Regions from separate parts of the Mycobacterium sp. MMS18-G62 genome, predicted to be linked through region 2. Evidence: predicted binding sites of a transcription regulator. Region 2 holds the regulator's gene; the other holds the start of a gene.
The links. Region 2 encodes HspR, which represses chaperone genes until heat shock. Its sites were predicted from a motif close to ANNTGAGTNNNNNNNACTCANNT; they were not measured.

Region 1: a site for HspR is predicted at 7,314-7,336, ahead of lon (endopeptidase La). Genes of this name have one in related genera too.

The regions. Positions count from the first base shown of each region.
Region 1 is NZ_CM132662.1:5,015,293-5,027,104, forward strand. Features, by position in the region: gene ACWW36_RS25005 (alpha-amylase family protein) at 1-603, shown strand, start outside; gene ACWW36_RS25010 (DUF1810 domain-containing protein) at 587-1,024, opposite strand; gene ACWW36_RS25015 (adenylate/guanylate cyclase domain-containing protein) at 1,111-3,342, shown strand; gene ACWW36_RS25020 (mechanosensitive ion channel family protein) at 3,342-4,745, shown strand; gene ACWW36_RS25025 (alpha-hydroxy acid oxidase) at 4,711-6,006, shown strand; partial or broken gene ACWW36_RS25030 (esterase family protein) at 6,209-7,226, shown strand; gene lon (endopeptidase La) at 7,348-9,675, shown strand; gene ACWW36_RS25040 (TfoX/Sxy family protein) at 9,774-10,106, shown strand; gene ACWW36_RS25045 (DUF72 domain-containing protein) at 10,194-10,931, shown strand; gene ACWW36_RS25050 (NAD(P)/FAD-dependent oxidoreductase) at 10,973-11,812, shown strand, end outside.
Region 2 is NZ_CM132662.1:2,301,098-2,312,909, reverse strand. Features, by position in the region: gene ACWW36_RS11495 (SDR family NAD(P)-dependent oxidoreductase) at 1-4, opposite strand, end outside; gene ttfA (trehalose monomycolate transport factor TtfA) at 200-1,039, opposite strand; gene clpB (ATP-dependent chaperone ClpB) at 1,108-3,654, opposite strand; gene ACWW36_RS11480 (Rv0361 family membrane protein) at 3,702-4,247, shown strand; gene ACWW36_RS11475 (GAP family protein) at 4,248-4,898, shown strand; gene ACWW36_RS11470 (TetR/AcrR family transcriptional regulator) at 4,893-5,516, opposite strand; gene ACWW36_RS11465 (ABC transporter permease) at 5,615-6,625, shown strand; gene ACWW36_RS11460 (FAD-binding oxidoreductase) at 6,637-7,803, shown strand; gene ACWW36_RS11455 (aldose 1-epimerase) at 7,824-8,726, shown strand; gene ACWW36_RS11450 (heat shock protein transcriptional repressor HspR) at 8,804-9,190, opposite strand; gene dnaJ (molecular chaperone DnaJ) at 9,190-10,356, opposite strand; gene grpE (nucleotide exchange factor GrpE) at 10,394-11,014, opposite strand; gene dnaK (molecular chaperone DnaK) at 11,011-11,812, opposite strand, start outside.

The DNA of each region.
Region 1 (11,812 bases), 2.7 Mb from region 2:
AGCCTCAACGACGGCAACTTCCACGAACTCGACTGGGCGCTGGTGCGGCACAACGAGTTTCTCGATGACTTCGTGCCGATGACCTTCGTCGGAAATCACGACGTCACCCGCATCGCCAGCCAGCTGACCAACACCCGGCACCTCGAGCACGCGTTGGTCCTCCTGATGACGATCGGTGGCACACCGAGCGTCTATTCCGGCGACGAAGCCGCGTACCGCGGTATCAAAGAGGAGCGGTTCGGCGGTGACGACGCCGTGCGGCCCGAATTCACCACTCCCCTAATGGGAGTCGACGAGCAGGGTCACGACGTGTTCCGGCTGCACCAGTACCTGATCGGGCTGCGACGCCGCCACCCGTGGCTGCACTCCGCCAGGACGTCGCCGCTGCGACTGACGAACACCCAGTACGTTTACGCGACCCGCAACGGTACCGACGTGCTGCTGGTTGTCCTCAACATCGACGCGGCGCCGTTGCCGCTGTCGCTGTCGGAGTTCGGCTACGGCGAAGGTCAGATCGTCGCGGGTTCCGGCGCGCCGCCGCCAGACGTTGTCGGCCGGGTCGAGGTGGAATCGCACGGCTGGATGATCATCGCGCCGTGTTGAGCTGCTCGACGGTGGCCGGGTCCTCCTGACCGCCGTAGAACTTGTCGAGCACAGCGCGGAAGTCGGCGTTGTCGTCGGTGGCGCGTGCGAACAGCGTCATCGACGAGCGCACCTTGAGGTTGTCGGGCCAGCCGAAAACGTCCTCAGCCGAGTGGCCCTCGATCTGGGCGGTCAGCCGCGCGCATTCACGCAGCCGCGGCCCCAGGACGTCATGCTGCACGTACGCCCGCGCCTCGTCCAACGACGAGATGCCGAACCGCTGCGCGGTGGGACTGCGGCCCAACCCGCGGAGCTGCGGGAACACAAACCAGATCCAATGGCTGCGTTTGCGACCACCGCGAAGCTCACCGAGAACCTCGTCGTAAACCGGTTCCTGGGCGTCGACAAAACGCCGCAGGTCGAACTGATCTGGCCCATTCACAGCTGTCCTCCCATTGGATCAGGTGTTTTCAAGCTAATCTGCTGCGTGATCGACGCGCTGCAGAGAGTGCAGAGAGAAGGAAGCTGATGCTGCGATCGTCTGAGGACGGCACTGCGGTGACGGACTCGTCGACGGCGGACCACGTCGAGGCCGAGGCGTCTGACAAGGAAGCTATCGGCATACGAAGGTTTCGGCGTCTTCCGCGACGCACACTGCTGTCCCGGTTCTCGATTCAGTCGAAACTCGTCTTGATGTTGGTGCTGTGCACGATCATCGGCGCGGCGGTGGTCGGTTCGATTGCTTTCCAGGCCGGCCGCAGCTCGCTGCGCAATCAGGTTTTCAGCCGGCTCACCGAGGTGCGTCAATCGCAATCACGGGCCTTGACGGCCGAGTTCAAAGATCTGAAGAACTCGCTGGTCATCTACTCTCACGGCGCGGTGACCGTGCCCGCGCTTGGAGCGTTCATCGCCGGATTCGACCAGCTCGCCAACGCGACCACCGATCCAGCGCAACAACAGGCCATAGACGACTACTACAAGAACACGTTCATGAAGGAGATCGAGCACTACAGCAACGTCGAGCCGGACCTGAGGGCGGTGTTGCCCGCCACCAACGCTCAAAAATACTTACAGGCCAATTACACCGCTAAGCGCCAATCCGACGATGTCGCCGTGACGGTTGACGACGCCCACGACGGCAGCGCATGGTCGGCGGCGAACGCAAGATATCAAGACTTCTTTCGCCAAATCGTCCAGCGGTTCGAATTCCAGGACGTGCTACTTCTGGATACGCGGGGAAACGTGGTCTACACCGCCTACAAAGACGTCGATCTCGGCACCAACATCCTGAGCGGTCCGTACAACACCTCACTGCTGCGCGGGGCCTATGAAAAGGCGCTGGCGACCAACTCCGACGACTACGTGGGGATCACCGACTTCGAGATCTACCAGCCGGCAGAGGGACAGCCCACCGCCTGGATGGTGTCGCCGGTGAGCGACAACGGCCGCACCGAAGGCGTGATGGCACTGCAATTCCCGATCACGAAGATCAACAGGTTGATGACCTTCGATCAGCAGTGGGCGGCGGATGGCATGGGTGAAACCGGCGAGACTTTTCTGGCCGGTCCAGACGATCTCATGCGCTCCGATTCGCGGATGCTGCTGCAAAACCCCGATCAGTACAAGAACGAAGTGGTGCAGGCGGGCACACCACCCGACGTCGCCGATACTGCGATTCGGCTGGGCATGACGTGCCTGATACAGCCAATCGCAAGCGAGGCGACGCGTGCGGCCCAGCGCGGCGAGTCCGGCACCATGGTCACCCACGACTACCTCGGGCAGGAAACTCTGCAGGCCTATGCGCCCGTGGTGATACCTGACAGCGGTCTGCACTGGTCGATCGTGGCCAAGCTCGATACCGCCGAGGCCTTCGCACGCGAGTCCAGATTCACCAGGACGATGGTGATCTCCGTCGCCGCAACCATTTTCGTGATCTGCCTGGCGGCGATGGTCGCGTCTCACATCTTCGTGCGACCCCTCCGAAGGTTGGAAGCCGGGGCGCAGAAGATCAGCGGTGGCGACTACGACATTGCCATACCTGTGGAATCGAAGGACGAGATCGGCGATCTGACACAGGCTTTCAACGAGATGACCCGCAACCTTGCCATCAAGGAAGACCTACTCAACGAGCAGCGCCGGGAGAACGACCGATTGCTGTCGTTGCTGATGCCCGAGCGGGTTGTCGAGCGGTATCGGCAGGGTGAGGAGGTCATCGCCCAGGATCACCATGATGTCACCGTGATCTTCGCCGACATTGTCGGCATGGATCGGCTCCAAGCCGAACTGACCTCGCAGGAGTCGCTGTCGCTCGTCAACGAGTTGGCACGCCAAATGGATGCCGCCGCAGACGAACTGGGCGTAGAACCGGTGCGAACCGTCCACAACGGTTACCTCGCCAGCTGTGGCCTGAACGTACCCCGGCTGGACAACGTCCGCCGCACAGTTGATTTCGCGATCGAGGTTCAGCGCATCATCGACCGGTTCAATGCCGAGACCGGCCACCAATTAGGGCTGCGGGCCGGCATCGACACGGGCCAGGTCAGCAGCGGGCTGGTGGGCCGATCCTCGATCATTTACGACATGTGGGGGTCGGCGGTCAACCTGGCCTACCGAGTGCAAAGCGGCTCGCCACAAGACGGCATCTACGTGACGCAGCAGGTGTACGAAACAATCGGCGATACAAGAGCTTTCGCACCCGCGGGCTCGATCACGATGGACGGCGTCGAGCAGCCGATCTGGCGGCTATCGGAGCGTTCCTGATGAGCGACGTCTTCACGTCTTCGTGGTTCTACTGGGCAGTCGGAGTCGCCGTCGGACTGCCGGTAACGCTCATTGTTCTCACCGAATGGCAGCACGCGCTGGAGCGCAGGAAGAGTTTCCTGGCCAGGCCGGTCAGCCTGCTGCGCAACTACCTGCTGCCGCTCGGGGCGCTACTCCTGCTGCTCGTCAAGGCGACGCAAATCCCGGCCCAGGACACACCGGTCAAGATCGTCGCCACACTGTTCGGCTTCGTGGTCATGGTGCTTCTGCTCTCGGGGATCAACGCGACGCTCTTCCAGGCGGCGCCCGAAGGAACATGGCGCCAACGGATCCCCGCGATCTTCGTCGATGTCGCGCGCTTCCTGCTGATCGCGGTCGGCCTGGCAATCATCTTTTCCTACATCTGGGGTGCCCACGTCAGTGGGCTGTTCACGGCCTTGGGTGTGACCTCGATCGTCATCGGTCTGACGCTGCAGCACTCCGTGGGCCAGATCATCTCCGGCCTGCTGATGCTGTTCGAACAGCCCTTTAGGCTTGGCGACTGGATCGAGACGTCGTCGGTGCGCGGACGCGTGGTCGAAGTCAATTGGCGTGCAGTACATATCGATACGGGCTCCGGATTGCAGATCACCCCGAACTCGATACTGGCCGTCGCGTCGTTCACGAACCTGAGCCGTCCCCCCGGCGCACACAAGATCAAGATTTCCACCGTCTTCTCGACCGATGATTCCCCGGACCGGGTCTGCGCCACGCTCACACGTGTGGCCGGCGAGCTTCCCCAACTGCGACCTGACCGTGCGCCGAAGACGGTGCCGCTCGGGGGCGTCAACTACCGCACCACCATTCCGCTGCGGTCTCCGGCCGACGACGGCGACGCCAAGGCGACGTTCCTGCGGTGGGTTTGGTATGCCGCGCGCCGGGAAGGGCTTCACCTCGACGAAGTCGAGGACGACTTCAGCAGCCAGGAAGCCGTCGAGGATGCGCTGCACAGGGTGGTGAGACCGGCACTGCGGCTCACTCCTGCCGAGCAGCAACAAGTCGCCCCCCACGCGAAGCTGGTGCGATATGGCGCCGACGAGATCGTGCAGCACCTCGGCGAGGTGCCGACGCGAATGACCTTCATTGTGTCGGGACGTGTTCGGGTGATCGCGCCGACCGAGGACGGGTCGCTTGTGCCGGTGACGACGCTGACCGATGAATCCTTCCTTGGACAGACAGCGCTCACGCGGGAACCGGTGCTGGCCGAAGCGCGGGCACTTGTCGAAATCACGGCGCTGCAGATCGGTCGCGAGCACATCGAAGCGGTGCTGCAGCAAAAACCGGCGCTTCTCCAGGAGTTGGGCCGCCTCATCGAGGAACGGCGCGGCCATGTCAAGCGAGCGCTCGCGGCGGCCGCCGAGTAACGCGCCGAGTGTTTCGGTGAAGCGACGATTCCCGAGACCCGGTGAGATGCGAGCGCTCATCGGTTTCAAGCGACCGCAATTCAGTGCGACAGCGCGACGGCTCCACGCCGCCCTGACGATTGACGACCTGCGCCGAATCGCCAGGCGCCGCACGCCGAAAGCGGCATTCGACTACACCGACGGGGCGGCCGAGGAGGAGCTATCCCTGGCGCGTGCCCGGCAGGCGTTCCGCGACATCGAGTTTCACCCGACCATCCTGCGCAACGTCGAGAAGGTCTCCACCGGGTGGGCCGTGCTCGGCGACGACGTGGCGCTGCCGTTCGGAATAGCGCCGACGGGCTTCACCCGCCTGATGCACACCGAGGGAGAGACCGCCGGAGCGCACGCCGCGGCACGGGCGGGCATCCCGTTCGCGCTTTCGACGCTGGGCACGCGCTCGATCGAAGATGTGAAGACCGCAAACCCTCACGGGCGCAACTGGTTTCAGCTGTACATGTGGAAGGACCGCGATCGCTCGATGGCGTTGGTCGAGCGGGCCGCGGCGGCAGGATTCGACACCATGCTGGTGACCGTCGACGTTCCGGTCGCCGGGGCGCGGCTGCGCGACACCCGAAATGGGATGTCGATACCGCCGACGCTGACACTGCGGACCGTGCTGGACGCCATTCCGCATCCGCGGTGGTGGTTCGATCTGCTGACGACCGAACCGTTGTCGTTCGCGTCGCTTGACCGCTGGCCGGGCACGGTCGCCGAATACCTCGACACGATGTTCGATCCCACCGTCACGTTCGAGGACTTGGCGTGGATCAAGACTCAATGGCCGAACAAGTTGGTAGTCAAGGGAATTCAGACGCTCGACGACGCGCGGGCGGTGGTCGACCTCGGCGTCGACGGCATCGTGCTGTCCAACCACGGCGGGCGTCAGCTCGACCGCGCACCGGTGCCGTTTCACCTGCTGCCGACTGTCGCACGCGAGCTGGGCGGCTCGACCGAGATTTTGCTGGACACCGGGATCATGGCCGGCGCGGACATCGTCGCCGCGATAGCTCTCGGGGCACGGTTCACGTTGGTCGGCCGTGCCTATCTGTACGGCCTGATGGCCGGCGGCGAGGCGGGCGTCGACAGGGCCATTGAGATCCTGTCCGGCCAGGTCACTCGGACAATGCGGCTGCTGGGTGTGACGTCGTTGGAGGAACTTGAGCCACGACACGTGACACAGCTGCACCGCTTTGGGCGCGGCGTGTCGGATATCGACCGCTAGTCACATCCGTAACTCTAGTTTTCACAGGTCACAGCCCATAGAGCTGGTTCCTGAGTCCGCGCCGAGTCGGAATCGTTAGCCAACCGCGACGTCGCAACACAGTGTTGAGTCGCGGCACTCGCGGGTTGCGCGTGTTTCATTACGGACGAAAGCAACGGCAATTGCTTTGTGTCATGTGATGAAAGGTGGGTTGGTTGCCGTTATGAAGTTCATGGAGAAGTTTCGAGGTAAGTGGTTCCGCCGGCTGGCGGTGAGCGCCGTTGCAGCGGCGACACTGCCCGGGCTGATCGGCTTCGTCGGGGGTTCGGCGACTGCTGGTGCGTTCTCCCGGCCGGGTCTGCCCGTCGAGTATCTGGATGTGTTCTCGGCTGCGATGAATCGCAACATCCGGATTCAGTTCCAGGGCGGCGGTCCGCACGCGGTCTATCTGCTCGACGGCCTGCGCGCCCAGGACGATTACAACGGCTGGGACATCAACACGCCGGCATTCGAGTGGTATTACCAGTCGGGCCTGTCGGTCGTGATGCCCGTCGGCGGCCAGTCAAGCTTCTACACCGACTGGTATCAGCCCTCGCGCGGCAACGGCCAGGACTACACCTATAAGTGGGAGACGTTCCTGACTCAGGAACTTCCCGCTTGGCTGGAGGCCAACAAGGGCGTATCGCAGACCGGCAACGCGGTCGTCGGCCTCTCGATGGCCGGCAGCACCTCGCTGACGTACTCGATCTACTACCCGCAGAAGTTCATCTACGCCGCGTCCCTGTCGGGCTTCCTGAACCCCTCTGAGGGCTGGTGGCCGATGCTGATCGGGCTGGCGATGAACGACGCGGGCAAGTACAACGCCGAGAGCATGTGGGGCCCGTCATCGGATCCGGCGTGGAAGCGCAACGACCCGATGGTGAACATGGCCCAGCTGGTCGCCAACAACACCAGGATCTGGATCTACTGCGGCACCGGCACCCCGTCGGAGCTCGACTCCGGCACCTCGGGCGGCAACCTGATGGCGGCGCAGTTCCTGGAAGGGTTCACGCTGCGGACCAACATCACGTTCCGCGACAACTACATCGCGGCGGGTGGCACGAACGGCGTGTTCAACTTCCCGCCGAACGGCACGCATCAATGGGGCTACTGGGGACAGCAGCTGCAGCAGATGAAGCCGGACATCCAGCGGGTGCTGGGCGCGCAAGACACCGCGTAACAAACCACCCACACCAGGGAGCCTGCCGTACACCCCCGAACGGCAGGCTCCCTGCCATTTCCTGGCCCTTTCGCCGTCAGCGGAGCGGGAACAAACCACCTACCTCCAGGGTTGAGTCGAGTTGACTGAACTTTGGAGGATTGATGGCTGAAGCCAAATCAGTGCCGGTCTTGTTCTTGAGCGATTCGATCGTGCTGCCCGGAATGGTGGTGCCCATCGAGCTGGACGACGCCGCACGTGCTGCTGTTGACGCCGCCCGGGCCAGCGAGTCCGGCGAGCTGCTGATCGCACCGCGTCTCGATGACCGGTACCCGTCGTACGGCGTGCTGGCCTCGATCGTGCAGGTCGGCCGTGTCGCCGGTGGCAGCGGCACCGCGGCGGTAGTGCGCGGCAACGGCCGCGCCCAGATCGGCGCCGGCGCCAGCGGTCCCGGCGCTGCGCTGTGGGTCGAGGTGACCGAGGTGACCGAGCCCGGGGCCACCGACGAGACCCGCGCGCTGGCCGCCGAGTACAAGAAGTTGCTGCTGGCATACCTGCAGCGGCGGGAGGCCTGGCAGATCGTCGACTTCGTCAACCAGCTGACCGATCCGTCGGCGGTGGCCGACACAGCCGGATACGCGTCCTACCTGACGCAGGTGCAGAAGCGGCAACTGCTGGAGACCCCTGATGTCGCCGAGCGGCTGCGCGCGTTGATCGACTGGACGGGCGATCACCTGGCCGAAGTGGAGGTCAACGACAAGATCGCCGACGACGTCCGCGAGGGCATGGAGAAGACGCAGAAGGAATTCCTGCTGCGCCAGCAGCTCGCGGCTATCCGCAAGGAGCTCGGCGAGGGTGAGCCTGACGGGTCCGACGACTACCGGACCCGCATCGAGGCGGCCGATCTTCCCGAGAAGGTTCGCGAGGCGGCACTGCGCGAGGTCGGCAAGCTGGAACGCGCCAGCGAGCAGAGCCCGGAAGGCGGTTGGATCCGCACCTGGCTGGACACCGTGCTGGACCTGCCGTGGAACGTGCGCACCGAGGACTCGACCGATCTGAAGTCGGCGCGGGAGATTCTCGACGCGGACCACCACGGGCTGGAGGACGTCAAGGATCGCATCGTCGAATACCTGGCCGTTCGGGCGCGTCGCGCTCAGCGCGGTCTGCAGGTCGTGGGTGGACGCGGTTCAGGCGCCGTGATGGTGCTGGCTGGTCCGCCCGGTGTCGGCAAGACGTCCCTGGGCGAGAGCGTGGCACGGGCCTTGGGCCGCAAGTTCGTTCGCGTCGCCCTCGGCGGCGTGCGCGACGAGGCCGAGATCCGTGGCCACCGACGGACCTACGTCGGTGCGCTGCCCGGCCGGATCGTGCGCGCCATCGGCGAGGCGGGTTCGATGAACCCGGTCGTGCTGCTCGACGAGATCGACAAGGTGGGCTCCGACTACCGCGGCGACCCGTCAGCGGCCTTGTTGGAGGTCCTGGACCCGGCGCAGAACCACACGTTCCGCGACCACTACCTGGATCTGGATCTAGACCTGTCGGATGTCGTGTTCCTGGCCACCGCCAACGTGGTCGAGAACATCCCGTCGGCGCTGCTGGACCGGATGGAGCTGGTGCAGATCGACGGCTACACCGCCGACGACAAGGTCGCCATCGCCCGCGACTTCCTGCTGCCGCGGCAGCGGGACAGGGCGGCGCTGACGGCCGACGAAGTCACGGTGACCGAGAACGCGCTACGCAAGATCGCAGCGGACTACACCCGCGAGCCGGGGGTGCGGCAGTTCGAGCGGCTGCTGGCCAAGGCGTTGCGCAAGGCGACGACTCGGCTGGCCGAGAACCCTGAGCCGCTGACCATCGACGAGCCGGATCTCGTTGACTACCTTGGCCGTCCGCGGTTCATGCCGGAGTCGGCGGAACGCACGGCGGTCCCGGGTGTCGCAACGGGCCTGGCGGTCACGGGGCTCGGCGGAGATGTGCTCTACATCGAGGCCGGCGCCACCGATGGTGAGCCGGGTCTGCAGCTGACCGGCCAGCTCGGCGACGTGATGAAGGAGTCCGCGCAGATCGCACTGTCGTATGTGCGTTCGCACGCTTCTGAGTTGGGTGTCGACCCGAAGGCATTGGACAGGCGCATCCACGTCCACGTGCCTGCGGGCGCGGTGCCCAAGGACGGCCCGTCGGCGGGCGTGACGATGGTGACCGCGCTGGTGTCGATGGCCACCGGCCGCCAGGTGCGCGCCGACGTCGGCATGACCGGTGAGGTGACGCTGAACGGCCGCGTGCTGCCGATCGGTGGGGTCAAGCAGAAGCTGCTGGCCGCGCAACGGGCAGGGCTGTCAACAGTTTTCATCCCGCAGCGCAACGAGCCCGACCTGGACGACGTCCCGGCCGAAGTGCTCGAGTCACTGGAGGTCAAACCGATGACCGACGTGGCGGAGATCGTCGCGCAAGCGTTGGTGCCCGCGACGGAGGCCGTGACAACCACGGCAGCCTGAGAAGGCCGGCCTCGAAATTGCGCTCAGGGTCGTGATCGATTCATCGGTCACGACCCTGAGCGCAGACGAATGTCGGTGGCGGGCGCTACCGTCCTGACATGGCCTACGACGAAGACCTGGCCGACCGGATCCGCGAACTGGTCGCCGTCGAACGCGGCGTCGAGGAGAAGCGGATGTTCGGCGGGCTGGCATTCCTGATCAACGGCAACATGTCGGTAGCCGCGAGCGGCCGCGGCGGCTTGATGGTGCGGGTGCCGCCAGCCGAAACCGAGAAACTGCTGAGCCGCGACCACGTCGAACCCATGGTCATGGCCGGCCGCGAAACGCGTGGCTGGCTGCGGGTCTCGCTTGACGGCGTCAAAACCAAACGGCAGCTGCAGGCGTGGGTGAGCCGCGGCGTCGACTACGCGAAGAGTTTGCCGCCGAAATAGCGCGGGTACGCCAGCCGAGGTGGGACGCGCTTCAGACGATCTGGTGCGGGTGTCGCTCGATGATGAACTGCGCGACAAGGTGGCGCAGTGACGATTCGCATCGGCACGTCGGGGTGGTCGTACGACCACTGGGCCGATGTGCTGTACCGGCCCGGGCTGCCGGTGGCCAAGCGTCTCGCCCGCTACGCCGAGGAATTCGACACCGTCGAACTCAACGCCAGCTTCTACCGCTGGCCCAAGGACGCCACCTTCGCCGGATGGCGGGAGCGGTTGCCCGAAGGTTTCACCATGTCGGTGAAGGCCCATCGCGGGCTTACGCATTACCGGCGACTGCGGAACCCGGAGCCGTGGGTGGAGCGCTTCGAGCGGTGTTGGAAAGCACTCGGCGAGCGTCGCGAAGCGCTTCTGGTGCAGCTGCATCCGGCGATCGAACGTGACGACGCGCTGCTCGACCATTTCCTGACCGTCATGCCGGACTGGATTCCGGTGGCGATGGAGCTGCGCCATGTGTCGTGGGACGACCCCGTTGTGTACGGCCTCCTGGAACGGCACGGCGCCGCGTATGTGGTGATGAGCGGTGCAGGTTTGCGTTGTGTGCCGCGGGCGACCAGCGACCTTGTCTATATCCGCATGCACGGACCGCCGCAGGAGTCGATATACGCGGGTTCCTACCCCGACGACGAATTGCAGACGTGGGCGGACCGGGTCTCCGAATGGCACAGCGACGGCCGGCGCGTGCTGGTCTACTTCAACAACGACCTTGGCGGCCACGCCATCCGAAATGCGTGCAAACTCAAGGAGCTGTTGGCAGCCCGAGTCGGCTGACGCGGACACGGCCAACCCCATCGCGAGTACGCTGAGACAACATGACAACGTCGTCCACATTCGCCATCGTCGGCGGCGGTCTCGCCGGCGCCAAGGCCGCAGAAGCATTGCGCGACAAAGATTTTGACGGGCACATCGTCTTGTTTGCCGCCGAGGAACGCCTGCCCTACGAGCGTCCACCGCTGTCCAAGGAATACCTGGCCGGCAAGAAGTCGCTCGACGAGTTCACCGTCAACCCGTCCTCCTGGTACCGCGACCACCACGTCGAGCTGCAGCTCGGCACCGAGGTATCGGCGGTCGACCCGGCCGCCCACACCGTCGCGCTCCCCGACGGCAGCACGGTGCGGTACGACAAGCTGCTGCTCGCGACCGGCTCGCAGCCACGCCGGCCGCCGATTCCCGGCGCCGACGCCGACGGCGTGCATTACCTGCGCACCATCGACGACGCCGAGGCGCTCAATTCCATTCTGGTCGAAGGCGCTTCACTGGCGATCGTCGGCGCCGGCTGGATCGGGCTGGAAATCGCGGCGGGCGCCCGGGACCGCGGCGTCAACGTGACGGTCGTCGAAACGGCCGAGCTGCCGCTGATGGCCGCCCTCGGCCGGGAAGTCGGCGAGGTGTTCGCCACGCTGCACCGCGAACACGGCGTGGACCTGCGCCTGAACGCGACCGTGCAGGAAATCACGACGGCAGACGGCAAGGCCACCGGTCTCAAGCTGGGCGACGGTTCCACCGTCGACGCTGACGCCGTCCTGGTCGCTGTCGGCGCGGCACCCAACACCGCGCTCGCCGAACAGGCCGGGCTGGCGATGGGCGACGGCGGCGTGCTTGTCGATTCGTCGCTGCGCACCAGCGATGCCGACATCTTCGCCGTCGGCGAC
Region 2 (11,812 bases):
ACATGCGTATGAGCGTAGCCAACGGCGCCGAGGCCGCCGAACCTGCGGGCAGACGCCCGGGCGGCGAACGTGACCCGGGAAGCCCATTGGCCAAATTGCCCGCCTATTAGCGACTTTTCAGCGACAGGGGTTACTCGTCGCTGGGTTGTCGCTACGAGGCGGGCAAAACGCCTATCGGCGCGGAATGTGACGCGTGTGACTATCGCTGATAATGCGGTGACTGCCGTCCGTTGCGCGACGGTGGCGGCGGACGACGAACGGGCTCGGCCCTGCCCGCCTCGGGCCGCGGTGCGGCGTAGCGACCGACATCCGCGCGGCCCGGCGGCAAATCGGCGCGACCAGGCGGCAACTCGGACCGCGCAGGCCCCGGCTTGAGCGGACGACTCGGCGAGCCGCTGCGCCGGGCGACGGCCTGGCTGGACACGGGCTGCGGTACCGGGGGCAGCACCCGCAGCAGGTCGTTGAACTGCCGCACGGTGCGCAGCCCCTCGTCCCACTGCGCGCGCGTGCTGGTGACCGGCATCGACACCAGCGTCCAGTTCTGCTCGTTCCACATGATCTCGGCGCAGTCGGGCGCCGTGTGGGCGAACGTCACCATGCGCCGGTCGCAAGCGCGGCGGGCGGCGTCGAGGTTGGTGGAGTACACCATCCGCGGGCCGATCGCGCCGAGCAGCCAAATGTCGTTCTCCCGCGGCTCTTTGATGCCCTTGAGCCGCAGGTCGACGACGACGTTGGTGCCCACCTTGCGGTGCAGCGCGATGACCGTCGCGACGTCCTCGAGGTCGAAGATGAACACGGCCTCACCGCGGATCTGCCCGAGCACCACGTTCTTGGCGGTCACGTCGCCGACGGTGGACATCACGCCGCGCTTCCAGCGCTTGAGGATGTCGGCCGACTCGTGCTCGTAGTCGAAGCCGTGCGACTTCGCCCAGGACTTTCGCCGACGGCCCAGCCCACGTCGACGGTCGATGTCGACGTACAGGAGCACCGCCGCGCCCACAAAACAGAGCGCGGACAGCGTGAACCAGAGTGGAACCATCGCGCCTAGCCTACTTGCTGGTACCCCATTCGCCCGAACGCGAGCAGGTCACAACCCGGCATCGCCGATCAGCCGAGGACCAGCGACTCGCCGTCGGCACTGACATTGACCGGCACGACATCGCCGTCGTGCACGTCGCCGGACAACAGCATCTTGGCCAGCTGGTCGCCGATGGCCTGCTGAATCAGCCGGCGCAGCGGACGGGCGCCATAGACCGGGTCGAACCCGCGCTGCGCGAGCCACTCCTTGGCAGGCAACGACACCTCGAGAGTGAGCCGCCGCTGAGCCAGCCGCTTCTGCAGCTGAGCCAGCTGAATGTCGACGATCTGCACGAGTTCGCTCGGCTCGAGGCCGTGGAAGACGATCACGTCGTCGAGCCGGTTGATGAACTCGGGCTTGAACGCCGAGCGCACCGCCGCCATCACCTGCTCCTCGGTGCCGCCCGACCCAAGGTTGGACGTCAGGATCAGGATCGTGTTGCGGAAGTCGACCGTGCGGCCCTGACCGTCGGTCAGCCTGCCCTCGTCGAGCACCTGCAGCAGGATGTCGAACACGTCCGGGTGGGCCTTTTCGATCTCGTCGAACAGGATCACCGTGTACGGACGCCGCCGGACCGCCTCGGTCAGCTGGCCGCCCTGGTCGTAGCCGATGTAGCCCGGAGGCGCACCGACCAGCCGAGCGACCGAGTGCTTCTCGCCGTACTCGCTCATGTCGATGCGGACCATCGCGCGTTCGTCGTCGAACAAAAACTCCGCCAGCGCCTTGGCCAACTCGGTCTTACCGACACCCGTCGGGCCCAGGAACATGAACGAACCCGTCGGCCGGTTCGGGTCGGCGACGCCTGCCCGGCTGCGGCGCACCGCGTCGGACACGGCCTGCACGGCCTGACGCTGGCCGACGACGCGCTTGCCGAGCTCGTCTTCCATGCGCAGCAGCTTGGCCGTCTCGCCCTCGAGCATCCGCCCGGCAGGAATCCCGGTCCACGCCGACACCACCTCGGCGATGTCGTCGGGCCCGACCTCTTCCTTGAGCATGACGCCCTCGCGGGCCTCGGCCTGGGGCAGCGCAGCGTCGAGCTTCTTCTCGATCTCCGGGATGCGGCCGTAGCGCAGCTCTGCGGCCTTGGCCAGATCGCCGTCGCGCTCCGCCCGCTCGGACTCCATGCGCAAGTTCTCCAGCTGCTCCTTGAGCTCGCGGACCACGTCGATGGCGCTCTTCTCGTTCTGCCAGCGCGTTGTCAGTTCGGCCAGCTTCTCTTTCTGGTCGGCCAGCTCGGACCGCAGCTTCGCCAGTCGCTCCTTGGAAGCGTCGTCTTCTTCCTTGGCCAGCGCCATCTCCTCGATCTCGAGGCGACGGACCAGCCGCTCGACCTCGTCGATCTCGACGGGCCGGGAGTCGATCTCCATCCGCAGCCGGGAGGCGGCCTCGTCGACCAGGTCGATGGCCTTGTCCGGCAGGAAGCGGGCGGTGATGTAGCGGTCGGACAGTGTGGCCGCCGCGACCAGCGCCGAGTCGGTGATGCGCACGCCGTGGTGCACCTCGTAGCGCTCCTTGAGACCACGCAGGATGCCGACGGTGTCCTCGACCGACGGCTCGCCGACGAACACCTGCTGGAAGCGGCGCTCCAGCGCGGCGTCCTTCTCGATGTACTTGCGGTACTCGTCGAGCGTGGTCGCGCCGACCAGCCGCAGCTCGCCGCGGGCCAGCATCGGCTTGATCATGTTGCCTGCGTCCATCGACGATTCGCCGGTCGCGCCGGCGCCGACGATGGTGTGCAACTCGTCGATGAACGTGATGATCTGGCCCGCTGAATTCTTGATGTCGTCGAGCACGGCCTTGAGGCGCTCCTCGAACTCGCCGCGGTACTTCGACCCGGCGACCATCGAACCGAGGTCCAGGCTGATGACCGTCTTGTCGCGCAGGCTCTCCGGCACGTCGCCGGCCACGATGCGCTGGGCGAGGCCCTCCACGATCGCGGTCTTGCCGACGCCGGGTTCACCGATCAGCACCGGATTGTTCTTGGTGCGGCGGGAGAGCACCTGCACGACGCGACGAATTTCGTTGTCGCGCCCGATAACTGGATCGAGCTTGCCTTCACGCGCACGCGCCGTCAGGTCGGTGGAGTACTTCTCCAGCGCTTGATACGTCGCCTCGGGTTCCGGGCTGGTGACGCGGGCGCTGCCGCGGACTTTCACGAATGCCTCACGCAATGCCTGCGGGGAGGCGCCGTGCCCGGTCAGCAGCTTGGCCACGTCGGAGTCGCCGGTGGCGAGGCCGACCATCAAGTGCTCGGTCGAGACGTACTCGTCGTCCATCTCGGTGGCGAGGTTCTGTGCCGTGGTGATCGCGGCGAGCGATTCACGGGACAGCTGCGGCTGCGAGCTCGCGCCGCTGGCGCTGGGGAGCCGGTCGATCAGCCGCTCGGTCTCGCTGCGGATGCCCGCAGGGTCGACGCCGACGGCCTCCAACAGCGGCACGGCAATGCCGTCGTTCTGGGTCAGCAACGCCATCAGCAGGTGGGCGGGCACAATCTGCGGATTGCCCGCAGCGCTTGCCGCCTGCAACGCCGCGGTCAGCGCCGCCTGGGTCTTGGTCGTCGGGTTGAATGAATCCACGACGATCCTCCAATCTTCGAAAAAGTCCTGGGTAAAGCCTTGTCGCGTTGTTCAACGCCGTCAAGGTTGAGTCTGTTCCGCTCAAGTTTAACTTTTTTTCGCGGACGGCGAGTCGGGTGTACCCACCGGGAATCATCGGCGAGGCTGAACGGGTGCGATCGCATGCCCGCATCGGGCTCCTCATCGCGGGTGGCGTGGCCGTCGTCGCGCTGACGTTCGTCGCGCTGTTCGTCGCCGTCGGGATGCGATCGGGGCCGGCGACCTCGGACGAAGACCAGGTCCGCGCCGTGCTAACCCGCATGAACGGCTCGTACAACAGCTCCGATTTCGCCGGGTTTGCCTCGCACCTGTGCCCGGACATGCTGCGCGCCAACGGCTACGAAGCTGGTTGGCATCAGAGCCGAGAATCAGACGGACCGACGCAGATCACCGTCAACTCGATCGACGTGACAGGTGGCGCCCAGCCTCGAGCCGTCGCGAACGTCCAGTTCCAGGCGGCCAACCATGAGGACACCAAAACGCTCGACATCGATTTCCTGCGCGAGGGCAGCGAATGGAAGGCCTGCCGCTATCACGCCCCGCGGGCCGTATAGATGCTGACCGAACTCGTTCCGCTGGCGCTGGTGGTTGCCTTGTCGCCGCTGACGATCATTCCGGCGGTGCTGGTTTTGCATACCCCACGGCCGCGGCCGACGGGTCTGGCCTTCATGGCCGGCTGGCTGCTCGGGCTCGCTGCGCTGACGGCGATCTTCCTCGAAGTTTCCAGCCTGCTCGGGGGTCTCGGCAACAAGCCTCCAGGGTGGGCGTCGTGGCTGCGCATCATCATCGGCGCCGCCCTGATCGTTTTCGGCATCTACCGATGGCTGACCCGCAAGCGATCCGAGCACATGCCGCGGTGGATGCAGAGTCTCAGTAAGCTCACGCCTGTCCGGGCGGCCGGTGCGGGCGTGGCACTCACCGTGGTCAATCCGAAGGTGTTATTCATTTCCGCCGCAGCGGGTTTGGCGATCGGCACCGCTGGGGTCGGAAGTACGCATGCATGGCTTGCGGTCGCTTGGTATGTGGCGATCGCGGGGTCCACGGTCGCGATTCCCATTCTGGCGTACGCGGTTTCCGGTGACCGGCTCGACGAACCGCTGCAGCGGCTCAAGGAGTGGATGGAGCGTCAGCACGCAACGCTCGTCGCGGCCATCCTGATCATCATCGGACTTCTGGTGCTGTACAAGGGAATTCACGGCCTATAGGCCGAGCTCGTCGGCGTCGGCGGTCAGATACCGCGTCACGGTCGGTGCGATCAAGCGCACGACCTCGTCCGCGGACAGCGTCGCCAGCGGCGGCACCTCCATGACGTAGCGCAGCATAGCTACGCCGACCAACTGCGACGCCCCAAGCATCGCTCGCAGCCTGGCGTGCTCACCGCCGCCAAGTGCGCCCGACACCGCGGTCAGCACGTAGTTCTGCATGAAGCCGCGAAACGCATCCTGGGCATCGGAGTTCGACGTGGCCGACTGCAGCATCGCCCTCATGCTCGCGGCGCTGTCGGGCGTCTCCCAGATCTGCAGATAGGTGCGCACCATGCGGGTGCCGATGTCGGCGTCGTCGTCGCTTGTCAGGGCGGCGACGAGCGCGTCGGGGTCGAGAATCAGACGCAGGGATTCACGGAACAGCGCCTCCTTGGACCCGAACAGGTACAGCACCATCGACGGGTCGACGCGGGCGTCCTGCGCGATCGCCCGCAGGGTCGTCTTCTCGTAGCCCTCGGTCGCGAAGCGTTGTTTGGCCGCCGCCAGCACCGCGTCGCGGGATACCGGCTCGCCCTGGCGTCGGCCGCGTCGCTTCGTCGTCTTCGCTGGTGACGGCATACATCGACAGTATCATTTCAATGGGTGTTGAAATGCTGGCGCTCTGGAGATACGCTCACGGAAGCAACTAATTCAACGATGGATGAAAAGGGTTAATCATGACCACGGATTCGCTTCCGGGGCGCACGCACCACGGCGCCGTCGCCCATGAACCACCCGCCGCCATCCGCGCCACCGGCATCGTCGTCGTCCTGGCCGTCGCGCTGGCGATCCTGGCGATTGCCTTCGCGCTTCCCGCGGCGCGGTCGAAGCCTCACAACGTGCCCATCGGCGCGGCAGGCCCGCAAGTGGCCAGCGGACAAGTCGCCGACACGCTCGAGCAGCATGCGCCCGGCGCCTTCGCGATCACCTACTACCCCGGCGAAGCATCGCTGCGGGAGGCCATCCGCAATCGAGATGTGTACGGCGGCATATCCTTTGGCCCCGACGGCCGCAGCCTGCTGATCGCGACGGGAGGCAGCCTGATGGTCGCGCAGATGCTCACCCAGATCGGCAATGGCATCGCGGAGCAGACCGGCACGCAACTGCGCACCGAAGACCTTGCGCCACCGACCGCCGACGACCCGCGCGGCGCCGGCCTGGCCGCATCGGCCCTGCCGATCACCCTGGCCGGGCTGCTGCCCGCGGTGGCACTGGTGCTGCTGCTCAAGCGCGAGGTGTGGACACGGTTCACGGCCGTGGTCGTCTTCGCGGGCGTGGCCGGCTGGACCATCGCAGCGCTGCTGCGCTACGTGTTCGGATCCATCGATCAGAACTTCTGGGGCGTCGCCGGTGGGCTGACGCTGGGTGTGCTCGCCGCCGGACTGTCGATGTTGGGCCTTGGCTCGCTGTTCGGCCGCATCGGCCTGGCGATCGGCGCGCTGCTGGCCCTACTGCTGGGCAACCCGCTGTCCGGACTCAACAGCGCGCCCGAGATGCTGCCGAGCGGCTGGGGAAGGCTGGGCCAGTGGTTGCCCCAGGGCGCGAATGCCACCCTGCTGCGGTCCACCGCGTTCTTCGACGGAGCGGGCGCGACGACCGCAATCGTCGTGCTGAGCTGCTGGGCGCTGGCCGGTGTGACGCTCATCGCGATCGCCGCTGTGCGACAGCGAAGGATTTCGCCCGCCTAAACTCGGGCGGCGTGGGACTCGACGACCGTGACGCGCTGCGCATGCTGCGCGACGCGGTCGACCCCGCGTTGGGCTCCGATGACCTGATCCGGCAGTTCTACACGCACTGGTTCGCCCTCGACTTGTCGGCGCGCGACCTGTTCCCGCCGGATATGGACGCGCAACGCAGCGCCTTCGCCCACGCCATGACCTGGCTGTTCGGCGAATTGATCGCCCAGCGCGCCGAGGAGCCGGTCGCGTTTCTGGCGCAGCTCGGCCGCGACCACCGCAAATACGGTGTGACGCAAGGCCATTACGACACCATGCACGAGTCGCTGCTCACCACGCTGCGCAGCCACTTGATCGACAGCTGGGACGACAAGCTGGCCGAGGCAGCTCGCGATGCAGTGACCCTGATCATCGGCGTGATGCGGGGCGCGGCCGATGCAGACAAGGGTCCGCCGTTCTGCGACGGCACCGTCATCGAACACATCCGCGCAACACGTGACGTGTCGGTGGTCCGGATGCAGCTCGACCGGCCGCTGTTCTACCACCCAGGCCAATACGTGACGGTTCAGGTGCCGCAGTGGCCGCGGCGCTGGCGGTACCTGAGCCCGGCGATTCCTGCCGACCGCAACGGCGCCATCGAGTTTCACATCCGCTCGGTCACCGGCGGCATGGTCAGCACCGCGATCGTCGGCGAGACGAAGCCCGGCGACCGGTGGAGGTTGTCCAACCCACACGGGGGTATGCACGTCGACCGCAACGGCGGCGACGTACTGATGGTCGCGGGCAGCACCGGTCTGGCGCCGCTGCGCACGCTGATCATGGACCTGACCCGATACGGCGACAATCCGCGAGTGCACCTGTTCTTCGGCGGCCGATTTCCCTGCGAGCTCTACGACCTGCAGACGCTGTGGCAGATCGCGTCGACCAACCCGTGGCTGTCGGTCACGCCTGTGTCGGAGTACAACACCGACCCGCCATGGGCCGCCGAATATCCCGACGTTGAGCCACCCCGCGGTTTGCATGTGCGGCAGACGGGCAAGCTGCCCGAGGTGGTGACGCGTTACGGCGGTTGGGGTGACAGACAGATTCTGATCTGCGGTGGGCCCCAGATGGTGGAGGCGACAAAGGCCGCTCTGATCGCCAAGGGCGCGCTGGAAGAGCGGATACAACACGATCCGCTCGCAAGTTGATCCATGGCAGGATCGTCACCGTGTCCGAATTCGAATTCGTCACGCTGCGCGACCCGTCGTCATCGCTGACCGCGACCTACGTGCCCAACGCCGGCATGATCGCCACGTCTCTGTCTGACGGCGGGGTGGAACTACTCGGCCAGCGCCGCGGCCTGCAAGCCTACGTGTCCAACCACAAGACAATGGGCATCCCGATCCTGTATCCGTGGGCGAACCGGTTGAGCAGCAACGGCTATGGCGTCGACGGCGCCGTCGTCACATTAACGCCGGGCACCGGCGGTGTACGCACCGACCAGCACGGTGTGCCGATCCACGGCACGTTGGCCGGCTATCCCGACTGGCAGGTCACCACGGCCCTCGAGTCGCAGCTGACCGCCGACCTGGACTTCGCCGCGCGGCCCGGATTGCTCGCCACATTTCCTTTTCCGCACCTGCTCACGCTCGACGTCACGCTGGAGGACAGAACACTCACCGTGAAGACCACGGTCAGCGCGACGACCGGGTCACGGGTGCCGCTGTGCTTCGGCTTTCACCCGTATTTGCAGCTGCCCGATGTGCCGCGAGCGCAGTGGCAGATCGAGACGCCGGCCATGCGGTTCCGTCCCGTCAACGCGTGGGGCGTTCCCACCGGAGCCGGGGAACCGCGGGATGCGGCCACAGAAACGTTGGGCGACAAGATCTTAGACGACGGATTCGACGATGTTCAGCCGGGGTCGACGTTCGCCCTGTCGGGCGGCAATCGTCGCATCGAGGTTCATTTCGACGAGGGTTACACCGCCACACAGGTATTCGCGCCCGGCGACGACGACGTGGTGTGCTTCGAACCGATGGCCGCGCCGACGGACGCATTGCGCCGTGGCGGCTACCGCGAGGTGAAACCGGGCGAGTCCGCCGTCGCGCAGTTCCGCATCAAGGTCGCATAGCGTTGTCAGGCGCCGAGTGGGAAGTTATTACACGCGGCAACCACCAAGCCCGCGACATAACTGGCCACTCGGCTGCCCTAGCGCTTGTTGCGCGGCTGCCAGACGACGACGGCGGTACTCTTCGGCACGACCGCGACGTCACGGCGCTGCCTGGCCCGCGATTGCTCGAGCTCCTCGGCGAGTTCGCGCACGCGGGCCTGAAGCGCCTCAACCTGATTCGTCAACTCGATGATGCGCTTGATGCCTGCGAGGTTCACGCCCTCGTCCTGCGACAGCCGCTGCACCTCGCGCAGTAGGTCGACGTCGTGCTGCGAGTAGCGCCTGCCACCGCCCGAGCTGCGCTGCGGGCTGACCAGGCCGAGCCGGTCGTATGTCCGCAGCGTCTGCGCGTGCATGCCGGCCAGCTCGGCGGCTACCGAGATCAGAAACGTACGGGCCTCGTCCTGCGAGCGCTTCGACGGCATTACGCACCCGCCCATCCGGCCCGCGGGTCAAACCCACTGGCGCGCTCGGCCTTTGCGTAGGCCTCCAGCGCGTCTTGAGCTTCGCCTTCCAGGTTCGGCGGCACCGCCACCTTGACGGTGACGAGCAGGTCGCCGTGGCCGCCGGAGCGCTTCGGCACCCCGCGCCCACGCACCCGGAGGATGCGGCCGTCGGATGTGCCCTTCGGCACCCGCACACCGACCTTGCCCTCGAGTGTCGGCACTGAAAGCGTTGTCCCCAGGGCCAATTCGTGGAAGGCGACGGGAACGGTGACGGTCAGATCATCGCCGTCACGGCCAAACACCTTGTCGGGCTTGACATGTACTGTCACATACAGGTCACCCGAGGGCGCACCGCGCAGTCCAGCCTCGCCCTGTCCGGCCAAGCGGATGCGTTGGCCGTCTTCGACGCCCGGCGGGATCCGCACGTTGATGGTGCGCGTGCGCGTCGTCACGCCGGTGCCTTTGCACTCGGAGCAAGGGTGCTCGATGATCGAGCCACTGCCCCGGCATTCGGTGCACGGCTCGGAGAATCCGAACGCGCCCTGGTTGCGGCTGACGACACCGGACCCGTTGCAGTTCGGGCAGACCTTCGGGCTGGTGCCCGGGCGAGCCCCGCTGCCATGGCAATTCGTGCACGGCGCCGGGCTGGTGAGCCGCAGCGGCATCGCCACGCCCTTGGTGGCCTCCATGAACGACAGCTCGGTTTCTGTCTCGAGGTCGTTGCCTCGGCGCGGCCGGCTTGGACGCGGCTGCGCGCCGCGACCGAACAGTCCGCCGAACAGATCGCCGATGTTCGCACCGCCGGTCTGCCCGGCGGCGTCGAACAAGTCGTTCAGATTGAACTCGGCACCGTCCCCGCCGAATCCGCCGAAGTTGCCGCCGCTGAACCGGCCACGGCCGAAGCCGCCCCCGGCGAACAGCCGACGGGTCTCGTCGTACTCCTTGCGCTTGGCCGGATCTGACAGCACGCTGTGCGCCTCGGACACCGCCTTGAATCGATCGGCGGCGGCGGGGTCGGGGTTGGTGTCGGGATGAAGATCGCGGGCCAGTTTTCGGTAGGCCCGCTTGATCTCATCGGCGCTGGCCTCAGAGGAGACGCCGAGCTCCTTGTAGAAGTCCTTTTCGACCCATTCACGCTGGGCCATACCGCGTCACCTCCTTACCTTTTGTCTAGTTGTCGTTTCATTCTGCGGCTTGATCAGCCGCCTCGTCGCTCTTATCGGGCGTGTCAGCAGGCTCTTCGGCATCGGGCACGGTGTCGACCACGCCGACGAGCGCGTGGCGGACCACCTGCTCACCGACCTTGTAGCCGCGTCGCATCACGGTCCCGACGATCGGATGAGTGCCTTCGCCCTCGTGCTGCACCGCTTCGTGCAGCCCGGGATCGAATTCGTCGCCCTCTTCGCCGAAAGGCGAAAGACCAAGCCCCTCAAGAGCGGTCACCAACTTGTCGGCCACCGACTTCAGCGGGCCCGACTCGAGGTCGCCGTGGCTGCGGGCCCGGTCGAGGTCGTCGAGCACCGGAAGCAGTTGCGCGATGACCGTGGCCTTGGCCCGGTCGGCCGCGACCTGCTGATCACGCAACGACCGCTTGCGGTAGTTGGCGAAGTCGGCCTGCACGCGCTGGAGGTCGGCGAGCAATTCTGCTGCCTTGCCGGCCTCTTCGGGGCTCTCACCCGCGAACTCCCCCGGCGCCGGCCCGCTGGGGGCCGGCCCGGAGGCCTCACGTATTTCGCCGGTCACCGGATCGATACGCCGTTTGTCGGTGACGGTCACCGGCTCGTGCGAATCGTTCTGGCTCACTTGTTCTCCCTGTCATCCTCGACAACTTCGGCGTCCACGACGTCGTCCTGCGAAGACCCCGCCGAACCACCGCCGGCGGCAGCGCCACTGGCGGCATCCTCGCCCTGGGTGGCCTCGTAGAGGGCCTGGCCAAGAGCCTGCGACTCCGCGCCGAGCTTCTCCATCGCGGTCTTGATCGCGGCGATGTCGGTGCCCTCGAGCGCCTGCTTCGCGTCGGCGATCGCGGCGTCGACCTTGGCCAACGTGTCCTCGGGGACCTTCGAGCCGCCCTCGGCCTCGCGCTGTTCCTTGACGAATTTCTCCGTCTGGTACACCAGCGACTCGGCCTGGTTGCGGACGTCGGCCTCTTCGCGACGCTTACGGTCCTCCTCGGCGTGCGCCTCGGCATCCTTGATCATCCGGTCGATCTCTTCCTTGGACAGGCCGGAGCCCTCCTGGATTCGGATCGTGTTCTCCTTGCCGGTGCCCTTGTCCTTCGCGGTGACGTGCACGATGCCGTTGGCGTCGATGTCGAACGTCACCTCGATCTGGGGCACACCGCGCGGGGCCGGCGGGATGCCGGTCAGCTCGAAGCTGCCGAGCAGCTTGTTGTGCGCGGCGATCTCACGCTCACCCTGATAGACCTGGATCTGCACCGACGGCTGGTTGTCGTCGGCCGTGGTGAAGGTCTCGCTGCGCTTGGTCGGGATCGTGGTGTTGCGTTCGATCAGCTTCGTCATCACGCCACCCTTGGTTTCGATACCGAGGGACAGCGGTGTGACGTCAAGTAGCAGAACGTCTTTCACCTCGCCCTTGAGC